Regions from separate parts of the Enterobacter cloacae complex sp. 394I7 genome, predicted to be linked through region 1. Evidence: predicted binding sites of a transcription regulator. Region 1 holds the regulator's gene; the other holds the start of a gene.
The links. The regulator CRP, encoded in region 1, controls carbon source genes, mostly activating them, when cyclic AMP is high. The targets are predictions, from matches to a motif close to ATGTGANNNNNNTCACAT.

Region 1 (7,967 bases):
CAATTGCCGCATGAATATCGGCAATGGCCGCCAGGCCCAGGTTGGCTTCCTGCAGACGCACGCCGCCGGTTTCGAGACACAGTACCGCCTGCGTCGGGATCCCGTTGCGGTTATCTTCTGCTGCCAGCTCCAGCGCCGCCGCCATTTTGGCGCCGGACACTTCGCCCATGCTGCCGCCCTGGAACGCACCTTCGATCGCCACCACTACCGCAGGCTGGCCGTTGAGGGTGCCTTTGGCGACCACCATGCCGTCATCGGCCTGAGGAACGATGCCCTGCGGCCCCAGCCACGGGGAGATAATGCCTTCAAAAGGATCCAGCAGTTCGCGATAGCTCCCGTCGTCCAGCAATGCCTGCGCACGCTGGCGAGCTTTTAATTCAATAAAACTCCGATCATCACGCATGGCTCACCCCTTCAAAAACCTGTTCGATACGAATGCGTGCCACCCCCGGCGTCGCGCCAAAGTCGTGGATCGTCAGTTTTCCTGCAGGCAGGCTGCTGACGGTGTGCAGGCGGTTGAATAACGCCTCCCAGCGACCGCGGCTGTTGTCGACGGACGTGGTGATATCAATGGTTAACGTCTGGCCCGGTTCGGCGGCAAACAGCACCTCCATATCCCCGGAACCAACAACCCCTGCGAGCGCTTTGCCGCTTAACGCGCGGCTCGCTGGCATGGTTAATGTGATTTTTTCCATAACATCCTCTTAATGCTTTGAATAAGGCGTTTCGATGCGATCGAGAAACAGCGTGGCGGCAAGCAGGTCGGCTGCTCCGCCCGGTGAGGCATTGAGTGCCAGCATGTGGCGGTCTAACCTCGCCAGCGCCATCTGGCCTGCGGATGTCGCGCATCCTCCGGCGCTCAGCACCGCACGCGCACCGTTCTGCATGGCCTCCAGCCCCGCCATCCCGGCGCGCGACAGCACGCAGGTGTCGGTAAGCGACGTCATGATGGCCATCAGCGCATCGAGCCTTGCGTACGTTTCGCTGCTGCCGTTAAGACGGCTCAGACGAAGCTGCGGCAGAGCACGCTGCATCACGTGTGGAAATGCCTGCTGAGCCTCTTCACGTGCGCCCGGAACCCGGTAGCGGCGCGTGGCGCGTAGCCCTTTGCTGAACACTTTCGGCGCCGCGTCATCGGGCAGTTTCGCCAGCTGTGCCGCGGTATTCGCTACCGCCTGCGCGCTGGCATCACCACCGAGCATCGCCACGGCACTGACCAGCAGCCCCAGCGCCCAAATCGCGCCGCGGTGGGTATTTACACCGTCGGTAGCCGCCATCATCTGCTGCTCACCTTCACGGCCGAGTCGCCCTATGGTTTGCCTGAGCGCAATATCCGCCGGACGCTGCCAGCTGTGTTGCGCCAGCGCCTGAAACGTGGGGGTCAGGCTGCGCGCGGAACGCTCCATCAACGCGAGCGACAGATCGTGGTGCGCGCCGTTCCCCCGACTGTCCACCAGACCGGGTTTCGGGCTTAACTGTGCTTCGTCAATCAGACACTGCGTGGCGGTTCGCGCCAGCCATTCGGCACCGCCTTCAACCTGAATCTGGGGCAGAAGTTTCATTACCAGCTCCGGAATTTCGCAGGTGGGTTGTAAAGACCGCCAGACCATTCAACCAGGTCTGACACGCTGCCTGCTGCCAGCAGAGAACGGGTGGCATCGGTGCGGCGAATCCCCATATCTTCCGGGTAAACCACTTTGCCGCTCTGGCGCAACTGCGCCACACGTTTGGCATCGACGCCCAGACCGATATCGGTGATCCCCGCGACGGCCGCAACCATCGCCCGGCGCTCTTCAAGACTTTCTGCGCGATAGAGGTAAGCAATCCCCTCTTCCGTCAGTACATGTGTCACGTCGTCGCCGTAGATCATGACCGGAGCCAGAGGCATCCCGGACGCTTTCGCAACGTCAACAGCATCGAGTTTTTCCACAAAGGTCGGTTTCACGCCTGCCTGGAAGGTTTCCACCATCTGGACGACGAGTTTTTTACCGCGCTGCATCGGATCAGGTTCGGTGATCATGTTCAGCCAGGCCGGGGTGGCATGACGACGACCATGCGGGTCATGGCCCATGTTTGGCGCACCGCCGAAACCAGAGAGACGACCACGGGTCACGGTTGAGGAGTTGGCATACCCGTCGACCTGCAGGGTTGAGCCGATGAACATATCAACGGCGTACTGGCCTGCCAGCTGACAGAAGGCGCGGTTGGAACGCATAGAGCCGTCGGCACCGGTAAAGAAGATATCCGGACGTGCACGAATGTACTCTTCCATCCCCAGTTCGCCGCCGAAGCAGTGCACGCTTTCCACCCAGCCGCTTTCAATCGCCGGGATCAGGGTTGGGTGCGGGTTAAGGGTCCAGTGTTTACAGATTTTGCCTTTCAGGCCGAGCTGTTCACCGTAGGTCGGCAGCAGCAGTTCAATCGCCGCGGTATTAAAACCAATCCCGTGGTTCAGGGATTGCACCTGATGTTCCGCATAAATGCCTTTAATGGCCATCATCGCCATCAGGATATGTTCCTGTTTGATGAGACGCGGGTCGCGGGTAAACAGCGGTTCGATAAAGAACGGTTTGTCGGCCACCACCACGAAGTCAATCCAGGAGCCGGGAATATCCACGCGCGGCAGGTCGCATTCGTCGTCCACCAGCTCATTCACCTGTGCGATGACAATGCCGTCATGGAACGCGGCCGCTTCCACCAGCGCGGGGGTATCTTCAGTGCTTGCGCCGGTATAAAGATTACCTTTTCGGTCCGCTTTAAAGCCGGCAATCAGCGCCACGTTTGGCGAGAGATCCACGTACAGACGTGAATAGAGTTCTATGTAGGTATGGATAGCGCCAATTTCGAGCTGACCATCTTCCAGCAGCTGCGAGATGCGCAGGCTCTGGGTACCGGAGAAGGAGAAGTCCAGCTTGCGGGCGATACCTTTCTCAAAGATATCCAGATGCTCGCTACGGCCCACGCTTGGCATAATCATGTGCAGGTCATGCACGATTTGCGGGTTCACTTCAGCCAGCGAGCGTGAAAGGAAATCGGCCTGCTTCTGGTTATTACCTTCCAGAACGACTTTGTCGCCAGGCGCGATCAGTTTTTCCAGCATGGCGACAAGATCGCCGGTTGGCAGTACCTTGCCCTGCACCGGTACGGAGGCCAGACGACGCGCTTTCTCGGTGCGTCGTGTGTTCCATTGCCGGGTGGGTGTTTGCCCAGATAACATTATTAACCTCCTGATTCAGCACATCATTCTGATTTGCTTAACGTTGAGTAAAGTGTGCGCTGTGGCGAGGAAGTCATCAATTAAGCGCAGGGCGGAATCATTAGCCTGAGAGTAATAATCAAGGTAAATATTTGTGATCGAGATCAGTTCATGTTTCGGAAAACCAGGCTAAACGGGGTACAATTCGGAAAGAACAGAAAATAACTGACAAGAATTAGCATCGCCGTTATGAGCCAAATCATTCCATCAGACTTCGACATCATCGCCGAAGACAGCACCGAGTTCGTGCCCATGCGCGGCGTGGCCAATTGCCATCTGCAGACCATGCTGCCGCGACTCATCCGCCGTAAGGTTCAGTTCACGCCGCACTGGCAACGGCTGGACTTACCGGACGGTGACTTTCTGGACCTGGCATGGAGCGAAGAGCCAGAACAGGCGCGCCACAAGCCGCGTCTGGTGGTCTTTCACGGTCTGGAAGGCAGTCTGCACAGCCCCTATGCACACGGGCTCATCCAGGCAGCCAAAGCGCGGGGCTGGCTCGGCGTGGTGATGCACTTTCGCGGCTGTAGCGGCGAACCGAATCGCCAGAAGCGCATCTATCACTCGGGTGAAACCGAAGACGGCACCTGGTTTTTACACTGGTTACGGGAAAACTTTGGTACCGTCCCGACAGCGGCCGTGGGCTACTCGCTGGGCGGCAATATGCTGGCCTGCCTGCTGGCAAAAGAGGCCGACACCGTGCCGCTGGATGCGGCCGTCATTGTCTCCGCGCCCTTTATGCTGGAGCAGTGCAGCTACCATATGGAGAAAGGCTTTTCCCGGGTCTATCAGCGTTACCTGCTCAACCTGCTGAAAGCCAACGCGGCGCGCAAGTTGAAGGCCTATCCGGATACGCTGCCCGTGAGCCTGCGTCAGTTGAAAAAGGTCCGTCGCATCCGCGAATTCGACGATCTGATCACCGCCAAAATTCACGGTTTTGCCGATGCGATTGACTACTATCGTCAGTGCAGCGCCATGCCGCTGCTCAGTAAGATCACGCAACCGACGCTTATCATTCATGCCAAAGATGACCCGTTTATGGATCATCACTCTATCCCCGCGCAGGAATTTTTGCCTGCCAACGTTCACTACCAGCTGACAGAGCATGGTGGTCACGTGGGGTTCATCGGTGGAACGTTGCGTCGCCCGAAAATGTGGCTGGAGTCGCGTATTCCTGACTGGCTTACCCCTTATCTGGACGGTGCAAAATGATTATTCCGTGGCAGGACCTCTCCCCCGAAACGCTCGATAATCTGATTGAAAGCTTTGTCTTGCGCGAAGGTACCGATTATGGTGAACATGAACGTTCGCTTGAGCAAAAGGTCAACGATGTGAAGCGCCAGCTCAAAAGCGGCGACGTGGTGCTGGTATGGTCTGAACTGCATGAGACGGTCAATATCATGCCCCGCAACGCGTTTCATGGCTGATCTTTAAACCTTTCCAGTCAGGGAGTTGCTATGTCTGCCAGACATCCGGTTATTGCCGTTACGGGTTCGAGTGGTGCGGGAACCACCACGACCAGCCTCGCTTTTCGTAAGATTTTCGCCCAACTGAATCTCCGTGCGGCGGAGGTCGAAGGCGATAGCTTTCACCGCTACACGCGCCCGGAGATGGATATGGCTATCCGCAAGGCGCGCGATCTGGGTAAACACATCAGCTACTTCGGCCCGGAGGCCAATGACTTCGGCCTGCTGGAGCAAACCTTTCAGGAGTACGGCCAGAGCGGCAAGGGGCAGTCACGCAAATATCTGCACACCTACGATGAAGCCGTTCCCTGGAACCAGGTGCCCGGCACCTTTACCCCCTGGCAACCGCTGCCGGAACCGACCGACGTCCTGTTTTACGAAGGGTTGCACGGTGGCGTGGTGACGCCGCAGCATGACGTGGCGCGTCACGTGGATCTGCTGGTTGGCGTGGTGCCCATCGTGAACCTTGAGTGGATCCAGAAGCTGACGCGTGACATCAGCGAGCGCGGCCATTCACGCGAGGCGGTGATGGATTCCGTCGTGCGCTCCATGGAAGACTACATTACTTACCTGACGCCGCAGTTCTCCCGCACGCATATCAACTTCCAGCGCGTACCGACAGTGGACACCTCTAACCCGTTCGCCGCCAAAAGTATCCCGTCGCTGGATGAGAGCTTTGTGGTTATCCATTTCCGCAATCTCGACGGCATTGATTACCCCTGGCTGCTGGCGATGCTGCAGGGCTCATTTATTTCGCACATGAATACGTTAGTGGTTCCGGGCGGAAAAATGGGGCTGGCAATGGAATTAATTATGATGCCGCTGGTGCAGCGGTTGATAGAAGGGAAGAAAATCGCCTGATGATTTCCCTCTCCGCGTGGGAGAGGGCTTCGGTGAGGGCATCGGGGTGAACGATGCCCCCCAATATCAGGCGTCGATCACTTCATACGAATGCGTAATTTTTACCGCTTTCTCGAGCATTAACGCGACCGAGCAGTATTTCTCCGCTGAAAGATCGACCGCGCGTGAGACCGCCGCGTCTTTCAGTTCTTTCCCGCTGACGATGAAATGCAGGTTAATGTGGGTGAACAGGCGTGGTGCCTCTTCGCGGCGTTCTGAGGTGAGTTTTACTTCGCAGTCGGTCACATCGTGCCGGCCTTTTTGCAGGATCGACACCACATCAATTGCGCTGCATCCACCTGCTGCCATCAGCACCATTTCCATTGGGCTTGGTGCTTTATCGCCGGAGTTACCATCCATCAAAATCTGGTGTCCTGAAGCGGACTCGCCCAGGAACGTTAAACCTTCAACCCATTTCACACGCGCTTGCATATTCACTCACTCCAACGTTGCATTTTTGGTGACAGATTACGCGTGCGTTACATTTCTCGCAATGGAAGGCGACCTGCGTCATGCTGAAGCGAGACACCAGGAGACACGCGGCGAAAGCTATGCTAAAACACTCAGGATGCTACAGTAATACATTGACGTTACACATGTATGCAGAGGACATCAAACTTTACTGGCTGCGAAACGTTACGATAGCCGACTTCCCAGGGTATGGGTAAGAATTCGATTGCAACCCCAGAGTCCGGATGCATCTTATGACTCTGGTGACAGCTTATAACAGAGGATAACAGCGCATGGTGCTTGGCAAACCGCAAACAGACCCGACTCTCGAATGGTTCTTGTCTCATTGCCACATTCATAAGTACCCATCGAAGAGCACGCTGATTCACCAGGGTGAAAAAGCGGAAACGTTGTATTACATCGTCAAAGGCTCGGTGGCAGTGCTGATCAAAGATGAAGAAGGGAAAGAGATGATCCTTTCTTATCTGAACCAGGGCGATTTCATCGGTGAACTGGGCCTGTTTGAAGAAGGCCAGGAACGTAGCGCCTGGGTTCGTGCAAAGACAGCATGTGAAGTGGCTGAAATTTCCTACAAGAAATTCCGTCAGTTGATTCAAGTTAACCCTGACATCCTGATGCGTCTTTCTTCGCAGATGGCGCGCCGTCTGCAGGTGACATCTGAGAAAGTGGGTAACCTCGCCTTCCTGGACGTGACCGGCCGTATCGCTCAGACCCTGCTGAATCTGGCGAAACAACCCGATGCGATGACTCACCCTGATGGCATGCAAATTAAAATTACCCGTCAGGAAATCGGTCAGATTGTCGGTTGCTCCCGTGAAACAGTGGGCCGTATTCTGAAAATGCTGGAAGATCAGAACCTGATCTCCGCACACGGTAAAACCATCGTGGTTTACGGAACGCGTTAATTCCGCTCAAACGGCGTGCCATCGCAAGGTGTCACGCCGTTTTTGTCTCTATTCCCCATGTGGCGCAGGCTGATTTATCACCCGGAAGTTAACTACGCACTGCGGCAAACGCTGGTGTTGTGCCTTCCTGTGGCCGTGGGCCTGATTCTGGGCCATCTTCAGCAAGGTCTGCTCTTCTCTCTCGTTCCCGCCTGCTGCAACATTGCCGGTCTGGATACACCGCATAAGCGCTTTTTCAAACGGCTGATCGTGGGCGGCTCGCTGTTTGCGGGTTGTAGCCTCGCCGTACAGCTTTTGCTGGCCCGCGATATCCCGCTGCCGCTGATCCTCACCGTCCTGGCGATGACCCTGGGCGTAACCGCTGAGATCAGCTCACTGCACGCACGTTTGCTTCCCGCGTCGCTGATTGCCGCCATCTTCACGCTGAGCCTTGCGGGCAACATGCCGGTGTGGGAGCCGCTGCTGATCTACGCCCTCGGTACGCTGTGGTACGGGCTGTTTAACTGGTTTTGGTTCTGGCTGTGGCGGGAACAGCCGCTGCGGGAATCCCTGAGCCTGCTCTACGTGCAGCTGGCGGATTACTGTGAAGCCAAATACACCTTGCTCACCCAGCATACCGATCCAGAAAAATCACTGCCGCCGCTGCTGACGCGTCAGCAAAAGGTGGTGGACCTGATAAGCCAGTGTTATCAACAGCTGCATATGCTCGCCGCCAATAAGAACCACGAATATAAGCGGCTGCTGCGCGTCTTCCAGGTGGGGCTGGACTTACAGGAGCATATCTCCGTGAGCCTGCACCAGCCGCAGGAGGTGCAAAAACTGGTCGAGCGCAGCCATGCCGAAGCGGTGATCCGCTGGAACGCGCAAACCGTCTCCGCGCGCCTTCGGGTGCTGGCTGACGATATTCTGTATCACCGCTACCCCACGCGCTTTAACATGGACAAACAGCTCGGCGCGCTGGAGAAGATT
Region 2 (7,967 bases), on a different contig from region 1:
CCGCGTTCAGCAGACCGGCCAGCGAGAACAAGATTGCCGTCAACAGTAACGTGAGCGCCACGAACAGCCATGAATGCACCTGGAACGGCACAAAGAACAGGGAGATCGCCGTCACCAGAATCCCCACGCAGAGACCGCGCGCCACGCCGCCGCCCACATAACCCGCAATGATCACATGCGTTGGTACCGGCGCGACCAGCAGCTCTTCAATGTTACGCTGGAACTTGGCGCTAAAGAATGATGATGCCACGTTAGCATAGGCGTTGGTGATCACCGCCATCATGATCAGGCCCGGCACAATAAACTGCATATAGGTAAAGCCGTGCATTTCACCAATGCGGGAACCGATGAGGTTACCGAAGATGATGAAGTAGAGCGTCATGGTGATCACCGGCGGTACCAGGGTTTGCACCCAGATACGCATAAAGCGGTTAATCTCTTTCGCCCAGATGCTTTTCAGCGCGACCCAGTAAAGATGCGTCATGCCTTGTCTCCTTGTTTATCCTGCACCAGAGAGACAAACAGCTCTTCCAGTCGGTTCGCTTTGTTACGCATACTTAATACCTGAACACCCTGCGCGCTCAGCTGTGAGAACACACTGTTGATGCCCTGCTCGCGCAGCACTTCCACTTCCAGCGTTGAGGTATCCACCAGACGATAGTTATAGCCTTCCAGCGTCGGCAGCGGGCTTTTCGCCGCCAGGTCGAGAATGAAGGTTTCGGATTTCAGCTTGGCGAGCAGGCTCTTCATCGAGGTGTTTTCCACCAGCTCACCGTTCTGAATGATGCCGATATTGCGACACAGCATCTCCGCCTCTTCGAGGTAGTGCGTGGTCAAAATAATGGTCGTGCCTTTGTCGTTGAGGTCCTTCAGGAAGCCCCACATTGAACGACGCAGTTCGATATCCACGCCCGCGGTGGGCTCATCAAGGATCAGCAGCTTTGGCTCATGCATCAGCGCACGGGCAATCATCAGACGGCGCTTCATCCCGCCAGACAACATGCGCGCACGTTCATTGCGTTTTTCCCACAGATCGAGCTGTTTGAGGTACTTTTCGCTGCGCTCCACCGCTTCTTTGCGCTCAACACCGTAGTAACCCGCCTGATTAACCACGATTTGCTGCACTGTCTCGAACGGGTTGAAGTTGAACTCCTGCGGTACCAGTCCGAGCTGGCGCTTGGCATTCACCACATCTTTTTGCAGGTCGTAACCAAACACGCTCACCCGGCCGGACGTTTTATTGACCAGCGAACTGATAATGCCAATGGTGGTGGATTTCCCCGCCCCATTCGGCCCCAGAAGCGCGTAGAAATCCCCCGCTTCCACTTTGAGATCTATCCCACGCAGCGCCTGAACGCCGCCTGGATAGGTTTTTTTGAGCTGCTCAAGCTCCAGTGCAATCGCCATGAATTAAACTTACCTTAGGTTCTGACACACGTTGTGTGGTTTCATTAAAAGTCGAGTTACCCTATATTAGCGCAACGCAATCACTCGGTTACAGGTCGCTAACCTCCATGAACGACATAGATACACTCATCAGCAACAATGCACTATGGTCAAAAATGCTGGTGGAGGAAGACCCCGGATTTTTTGGAAAGCTCGCGCAGGCGCAAAACCCACGCTTTCTCTGGATTGGATGTTCCGACAGCCGCGTTCCGGCAGAGCGCCTGACAGGTCTCGAGCCTGGCGAACTGTTTGTGCACCGTAATGTTGCCAACCTGGTGATCCATACCGACCTCAACTGCCTTTCGGTTGTTCAGTACGCCGTTGACGTTCTGGAGGTCGAGCACATCATTATTTGTGGCCACTATGGCTGCGGCGGTGTGCAGGCCGCGATTGAAAATACCGAACTCGGGTTAATCGATAACTGGCTGCTGCATATCCGCGATATCTGGTTCAAACATAGCTCACTGTTGGGTGAAATGCCGCAGGAGCGTCGTCTCGATACCCTTTGCGAGCTGAACGTGATGGAGCAGGTTTATAACCTTGGTCATTCCACCATCATGCAATCGGCGTGGAAACGCGGGCAAAAAGTCTCGATCCACGGCTGGGCCTACGGTATTCACGATGGTCTGCTTCGTAACCTGGAAGTGACCGCCACCAACCGTGAAACGCTGGAGCAGCGCTATCGTTCCGGGATAGCTAACCTGAAGCTTAAGCACGTCAACCATAAATAGCTGCCTGTAAGCTGTTAGATAAAAACAAAACGGCAACCCGGGTTGCCGTTTTTACTGTGTGTCCCCTCGTCAGAGGGCAACAGACCGCACGTCACAAACCTTACTCGTCGAGCAGGATCACTTTACCCACATACGGCAGATGGCGGTAACGCTGCGCGTAGTCAATGCCATAGCCCACGACGAACTCGTCAGGGATAGAGAAGCCGACAAACTCTACCGGCACCTGCACTTCACGGCGGCTGGGTTTATCCAGCAGGGTGCAGATCGCCAGGGATTTTGGCTCACGCAGGCTCAGGATCTCGCGCACTTTAGAGAGCGTGTTGCCGGAGTCGATGATGTCCTCAACGATCAACACATCTTTGCCACGAATATCTTCATCCAGATCTTTCAGGATTTTCACATCACGGGTTGTGGACATGCCGCTGCCGTAGCTGGAGGCGGTCATAAAATCGACCTCATGGGACACCTGCACTTCACGGCACAGGTCTGCCATGAACATGAAAGAGCCACGTAAAAGACCGACCAGCACCATTTCGCTGCCGCTGTCCTTGTAATGTTCGGTGATTTGACGACCCAGTTCGGCGATACGCGCTTTGATCTCGGCTTCCGGGATCATCACTTCAACAGTATGTTTCATATTACTAACCATATGATTTTAATGAAAATCTCTCAATGCGGATGAATGTTACTCCGGCATCGATACGCAAGCCAGCCATTATATCAGTAAATGGATACACCTGGCGCATGAGTTATAAAAAGCAAATATTGTGATTCCGATCACACTTGTTAATACCTATAATTAGTTGCTAGCAAATAATTAACAAAACTGACGAGTACACTTTCTATGGCTGAAATAAAAACTCAACAGCCACGTCTACTGGTGACATTAACAGCGCTATTCGCCGCCTTCTGCGGCCTGTATCTGTTAATCGGTGGCGTCTGGCTGGCCGCAATTGGCGGCTCCTGGTACTACCCTATTGCGGGTCTGGTTATGCTTGGCGTAACCGTCCTGTTGTGGCGTAGAAAACAATCCGCGCTATGGCTTTATGCTGCTTTACTCCTCGCAACCATGATCTGGGGTGTCTGGGAAGTCGGTTTCGACTTCTGGGCACTGACGCCGCGCAGTGACATCCTGGTCTTCTTTGGTATCTGGCTGATCCTGCCGTTCGTGTGGCGTCGCCTGATTGTTCCTTCAAGCGGTGCCGTTGCGGCGCTGGTGGTTGCCCTGCTGATCAGCGGCGGCATTCTCACCTGGGCCGGTTTTAACGACCCGCAGGAGATTAACGGTACGCTGAATGCCGAATCCACCCCAGCTGCGGCTATCTCGCAGGTCGCGGATGGCGACTGGCCAGCTTATGGCCGTAATCAGGAAGGTCAGCGCTACTCCCCGCTCAAGCAGATCAACGCGGACAACGTTAAGAACCTGAAGGAAGCCTGGGTATTCCGTACCGGCGACCTGAAGATGCCAAACGATCCAGGTGAACTGACCAACGAAGTGACGCCGATTAAAGTCGGTAACATGCTTTATCTGTGCACCGCGCACCAGCGTCTGTTCGCGCTTGATGCGGCCACCGGTAAAGAGAAATGGCACTTCGATCCACAGCTGAACTCCAACCCGTCGTTCCAGCACATCACCTGCCGTGGCGTCTCTTACCACGAAGCGCGTGCTGATAATGCGAGCCCTGAAGTCATTGCCGACTGTCCTCGCCGCATCATGCTGCCGGTAAACGATGGCCGCCTGTTCGCGATCAATGCCGAAACCGGTAAGCTGTGTGAGACCTTTGCCAACAAAGGTATCCTGAATCTGCAGACCAACATGCCGGACACCACGCCGGGTCTGTATGAGCCAACCTCACCGCCGATCATCACCGATAAAACTATCGTGATTGCCGGCTCGGTAACCGATAACTTCTCCACCCGCGAAACCTCTGGCGTTATCCGTGGTTTTGACGTGAACACCGGTAAACTGCTGTGGGCCTTCGACCCGGGCGCGAAAGATCCAAATGCGATCCCATCGGACGAACACACCTTTACCTTTAACTCACCTAACTCCTGGGCACCGGCGGCGTATGACGCGAAGCTGGACCTGGTCTACCTGCCGATGGGCGTCACCACGCCAGATATCTGGGGGGGTAACCGTACGCCTGAGCAAGAGCGTTATGCCAGCTCTATCGTGGCGCTGAACGCGACCACCGGTAAACTGGCCTGGAGCTACCAGACTGTTCACCACGACCTGTGGGATATGGACATGCCGTCCCAGCCAACGCTGGCTGACATTACCGTTAACGGCAAAACCGTTCCGGTGATTTATGCACCCGCGAAAACGGGCAACATCTTTGTGCTGGATCGCAGCAACGGTAAGCTGGTTGTCCCGGCACCCGAAAAACCCGTTCCGCAGGGCGCTGCCAAAGGCGACTATGTCACCAAAACACAGCCGTTCTCTGACCTGAGCTTCCGTCCGAAGAAAGATCTCAGCGGTGCAGACATGTGGGGTGCCACAATGTTTGACCAGCTGGTGTGCCGCGTGATGTTCCATCAGCTGCGCTATGAAGGTATCTTCACGCCACCTTCTGAGCAGGGCACGCTGGTCTTCCCGGGTAACCTGGGCATGTTCGAATGGGGTGGGATCTCCGTTGACCCTAACCGTCAGGTGGCGATTGCCAACCCGATGGCCCTGCCGTTTGTTTCTAAGCTTATTCCACGCGGTCCAGGCAACCCAATGGAGCAGCCTAAAGATGCTAAAGGCAGCGGTACAGAAGCGGGTATTCAGCCGCAGTATGGCGTGCCCTATGGCGTCACGCTGAACCCGTTCCTGTCGCCGTTTGGTCTGCCGTGTAAACAGCCTGCCTGGGGTTATATCTCCGGCCTGGATCTGAAAACTAACCAGATCGTCTGGAAAAAACGTATTGGTACGCCTCAGGACAGCATGCCGTTCCCGATGCCGGTTCCTGTCCCGTTCAATATGGGTATGCCAATGCTGGGTGGTCCAATTTCTACCGCCGGTAACGTGCTGTTCATCGCGGCAACCGCCGATAACTACCTGCGCGCGTACAACATGACCAACGGTGAAAAACTGTGGCAAGGCCGTCTGCCAGCAGGTGGACAGGCAACGCCGATGACCTATGAAGTGAATGGCAAGCAGTACGTTGTCATCTCTGCGGGTGGTCACGGTTCGTTTGGTACGAAGATGGGCGACTACATTGTGGCTTATGCTTTACCCGACGACGCTAAATAACTAACACCGCCAACGGTAAAAAAAACGGCAACTTCGGTTGCCGTTTTTATTGCTTATCCCCTCTGGACCGGGGTCTGGGCATCAGGGCACACGATATTAAACCGTGAACCCCAGCATCATGCCCGTATCTTCATGCTCCAGCAGATGGCAGTGCGCCATATAGGCAAACGCCTTCGGTGCCTCGTGGTCAAATTTCACCAGCACCTCACTGACGCCACCTTCAACCCTGACGGTGTCTTTCCATCCCGCGCGGTGCGCCTGTGGCGCGTTACCGTTTTCAGAAAGGATGCGGAACTGGGTGCCGTGAATATGGAACGGATGCAGCATCATGTCGCCTTCGCCTGAAATCACCCAGCGTTCAAACTGCCCTTTTGTGGCAGCAAACATTGGCGTGTTCATGTCGAACGCTTTACCGTTGATCATGTTGGCATTGTGGAAATCGAAATCATGGCCACCGTGCCCCATGCCGCCCATTTTACCGTGGTCCATATTCATATGGCCCATCATCTCTCCGTGGTGCATACCCGCCATCGCCTGATTGCCATATTTCGCCATCAGTGCCTGCATGCCCATCATGTCGAGCATCGGGTTCATGGACAGTTGCAGCTTGCGTTGGGTCAGGCCCTCGAGAGAAGGTAGCGCCGGGAGCGTGGTCAGGGTATCCGGCAACATGCCCGAAGCCGTGACCTGCAGCGGCTGGATCTGCAGCACCGGGTGCGGCTTGTCAAAGGGTGCAACCGCCATTCCCATCTGACTGACCGGTAGCGTGACCAGGTCAAACGGTTTGCCGTCGCTGATATCCACCAGCACCTCAAAACGCTCCCCCATCAGCATCGGTAGCGTATCCACCTTCACCGGTTCAGGCAGCAGCCCCCCGTCGCTTGCGACCACGTACAGAGGGCGTTTATCGCTGGTGGCGAAATTCAGTGAGCGGGCGTTACAGCCGTTGAGCAGGCGTAAGCGCAGCCAGCCTTTCGGTGCCGCATGCTGCGGGTAAATGGCACCGTTGGTCAGCAGGGTGTCGCCAAACCAGCCTACCGCCGCGCTCATGACGTCCAGCTGGTAATCAATTTGCCCGTCAGCGGTGAATTTTTTGTCCTGCACAATGACCGGCACATCGTCGATGCCCCACTGTTTGGGCAGGCGCAGCAAACGGCTTTCGTCATCTTCAATCAGCACCAGTCCCGCCAGCCCCATCGCCACCTGATGGCCCGTTTTGCCATGCTGATGGGGGTGGAACCAGCAGGTCGCGGCGCGCTGGTCCGGGGTAAAGGTCACGCTTCGCTTACCGCCCGGTTTTATGATGCCCTGCGGCCCCCCGTCCACCTCGCCCGGCACTTCCAGTCCGTGCCAGTGCAACGTGGTCTCCTCAGCCAGCGTGTTATGGATATCCACCGTCACCGCTTTCCCTTTACGTAACTGAAGTGCCGGGCCGAGAAGATTGCCGTTATAACCCCACGTTGTCGCACTGTGTGCGCCAAAGGTCGTTTTACCGGACTGGACAACAAGCTGGATGCGGCTTCGGGCATCTGCGGTGAGTAAATCAGGGATCGGTAAGGCAGGTCTGTCGGCCGCAAAAGCCGCGCGGCTCCACAGCGGTAAAGCGCTGGCTACGCCAAGCGCAACGGAATATTTTAAAAAATCACGGCGTTGCATGTTCATTTCCTTATTTCCAGCAGGCGATCTTTTGAGCATAAACCCTCCCCTTACCGGAAGGTCAAGTAAAGCGGCAATAATAAAGATCGTCGGCCTGGCATCAAGTATGCTAACGTTAATTTTCCGTGATGCAGTGGTAGAAGCAATGAAGACGTTTTTCAGAACAATTTTGTTCGGTAGCCTGATGGCGATGTGTGCGAACAGTTACGCGCTGAGTGAAAATGAAGCGGAAGATATGGCCGATTTGACGGCAGTTTTTGTCTTTCTGAAAAACGATTGTGGTTACCAGAATTTGCCCAACGGGCAGATTCGTCGCGCACTGGTCTTTTTTGCCCAGCAAAACCAATGGGATCTCAGCAACTACGATAGCTTCGACATGAAGGCGCTCGGCGAAGACAGCTACCGCGATTTAAGCGGTATTGGTATCCCTACCGCCAAAAAATGCAAAGCGCTGGCTCGCGATTCACTCAGCCTGCTCGCCTACGTGAAATAACCTTCCCGACGCCCCCTTGTTGAGCCTATAGCCGTGCAACCACGGTTATAGTTAGCTATCATGTTTCGCTCATTTTTTGTGAGCGTAACGGATGTTAACAAAGGAGGAGTCCGCGTATGGCCGACCACACGTTGTGGCATGAAACACTGCATGACCAGTTTGGTCAGTACTTTGCCGTTGATAACGTGCTCTATCATGAGAAAACCGATCACCAGGATCTGATCATCTTCGAGAATGCCGCCTTTGGCCGCGTGATGGCGCTGGATGGTGTCGTGCAAACGACCGAGCGCGACGAGTTTATCTATCATGAGATGATGACCCACGTTCCGCTGCTGGCACACGGGCATGCGAAGCATGTTTTGATTATCGGTGGTGGTGATGGCGCAATGCTGCGTGAAGTCTCCCG

Region 2: a site for CRP is predicted at 2,943-2,960, ahead of hpt (hypoxanthine phosphoribosyltransferase). Genes of this name have one in related genera too.

The regions. Positions count from the first base shown of each region.
Region 1 is NZ_JBXWCR010000006.1:17,015-24,981, forward strand. It holds gene AC2FAP_RS18510 (biotin-independent malonate decarboxylase subunit beta) at 1-403, opposite strand, end outside; gene mdcC (malonate decarboxylase acyl carrier protein) at 396-695, opposite strand; gene AC2FAP_RS18520 (triphosphoribosyl-dephospho-CoA synthase) at 705-1,562, opposite strand; gene mdcA (malonate decarboxylase subunit alpha) at 1,562-3,217, opposite strand; gene AC2FAP_RS18530 (hydrolase) at 3,446-4,468, shown strand; gene AC2FAP_RS18535 (YheU family protein) at 4,465-4,683, shown strand; gene AC2FAP_RS18540 (phosphoribulokinase) at 4,714-5,583, shown strand; gene AC2FAP_RS18545 (OsmC family protein) at 5,650-6,054, opposite strand; gene crp (cAMP-activated global transcriptional regulator CRP) at 6,366-6,998, shown strand; gene AC2FAP_RS18555 (YccS/YhfK family putative transporter) at 7,056-7,967, shown strand, end outside.
Region 2 is NZ_JBXWCR010000003.1:68,388-76,354, forward strand. It holds gene AC2FAP_RS13775 (ABC transporter permease) at 1-484, opposite strand, end outside; gene AC2FAP_RS13780 (ABC transporter ATP-binding protein) at 481-1,407, opposite strand; gene can (carbonate dehydratase) at 1,515-2,177, shown strand; gene hpt (hypoxanthine phosphoribosyltransferase) at 2,278-2,814, opposite strand; gene AC2FAP_RS13795 (glucose/quinate/shikimate family membrane-bound PQQ-dependent dehydrogenase) at 3,022-5,412, shown strand; gene cueO (multicopper oxidase CueO) at 5,509-7,068, opposite strand; gene AC2FAP_RS13805 (YacC family pilotin-like protein) at 7,214-7,561, shown strand; gene speE (polyamine aminopropyltransferase) at 7,678-7,967, shown strand, end outside.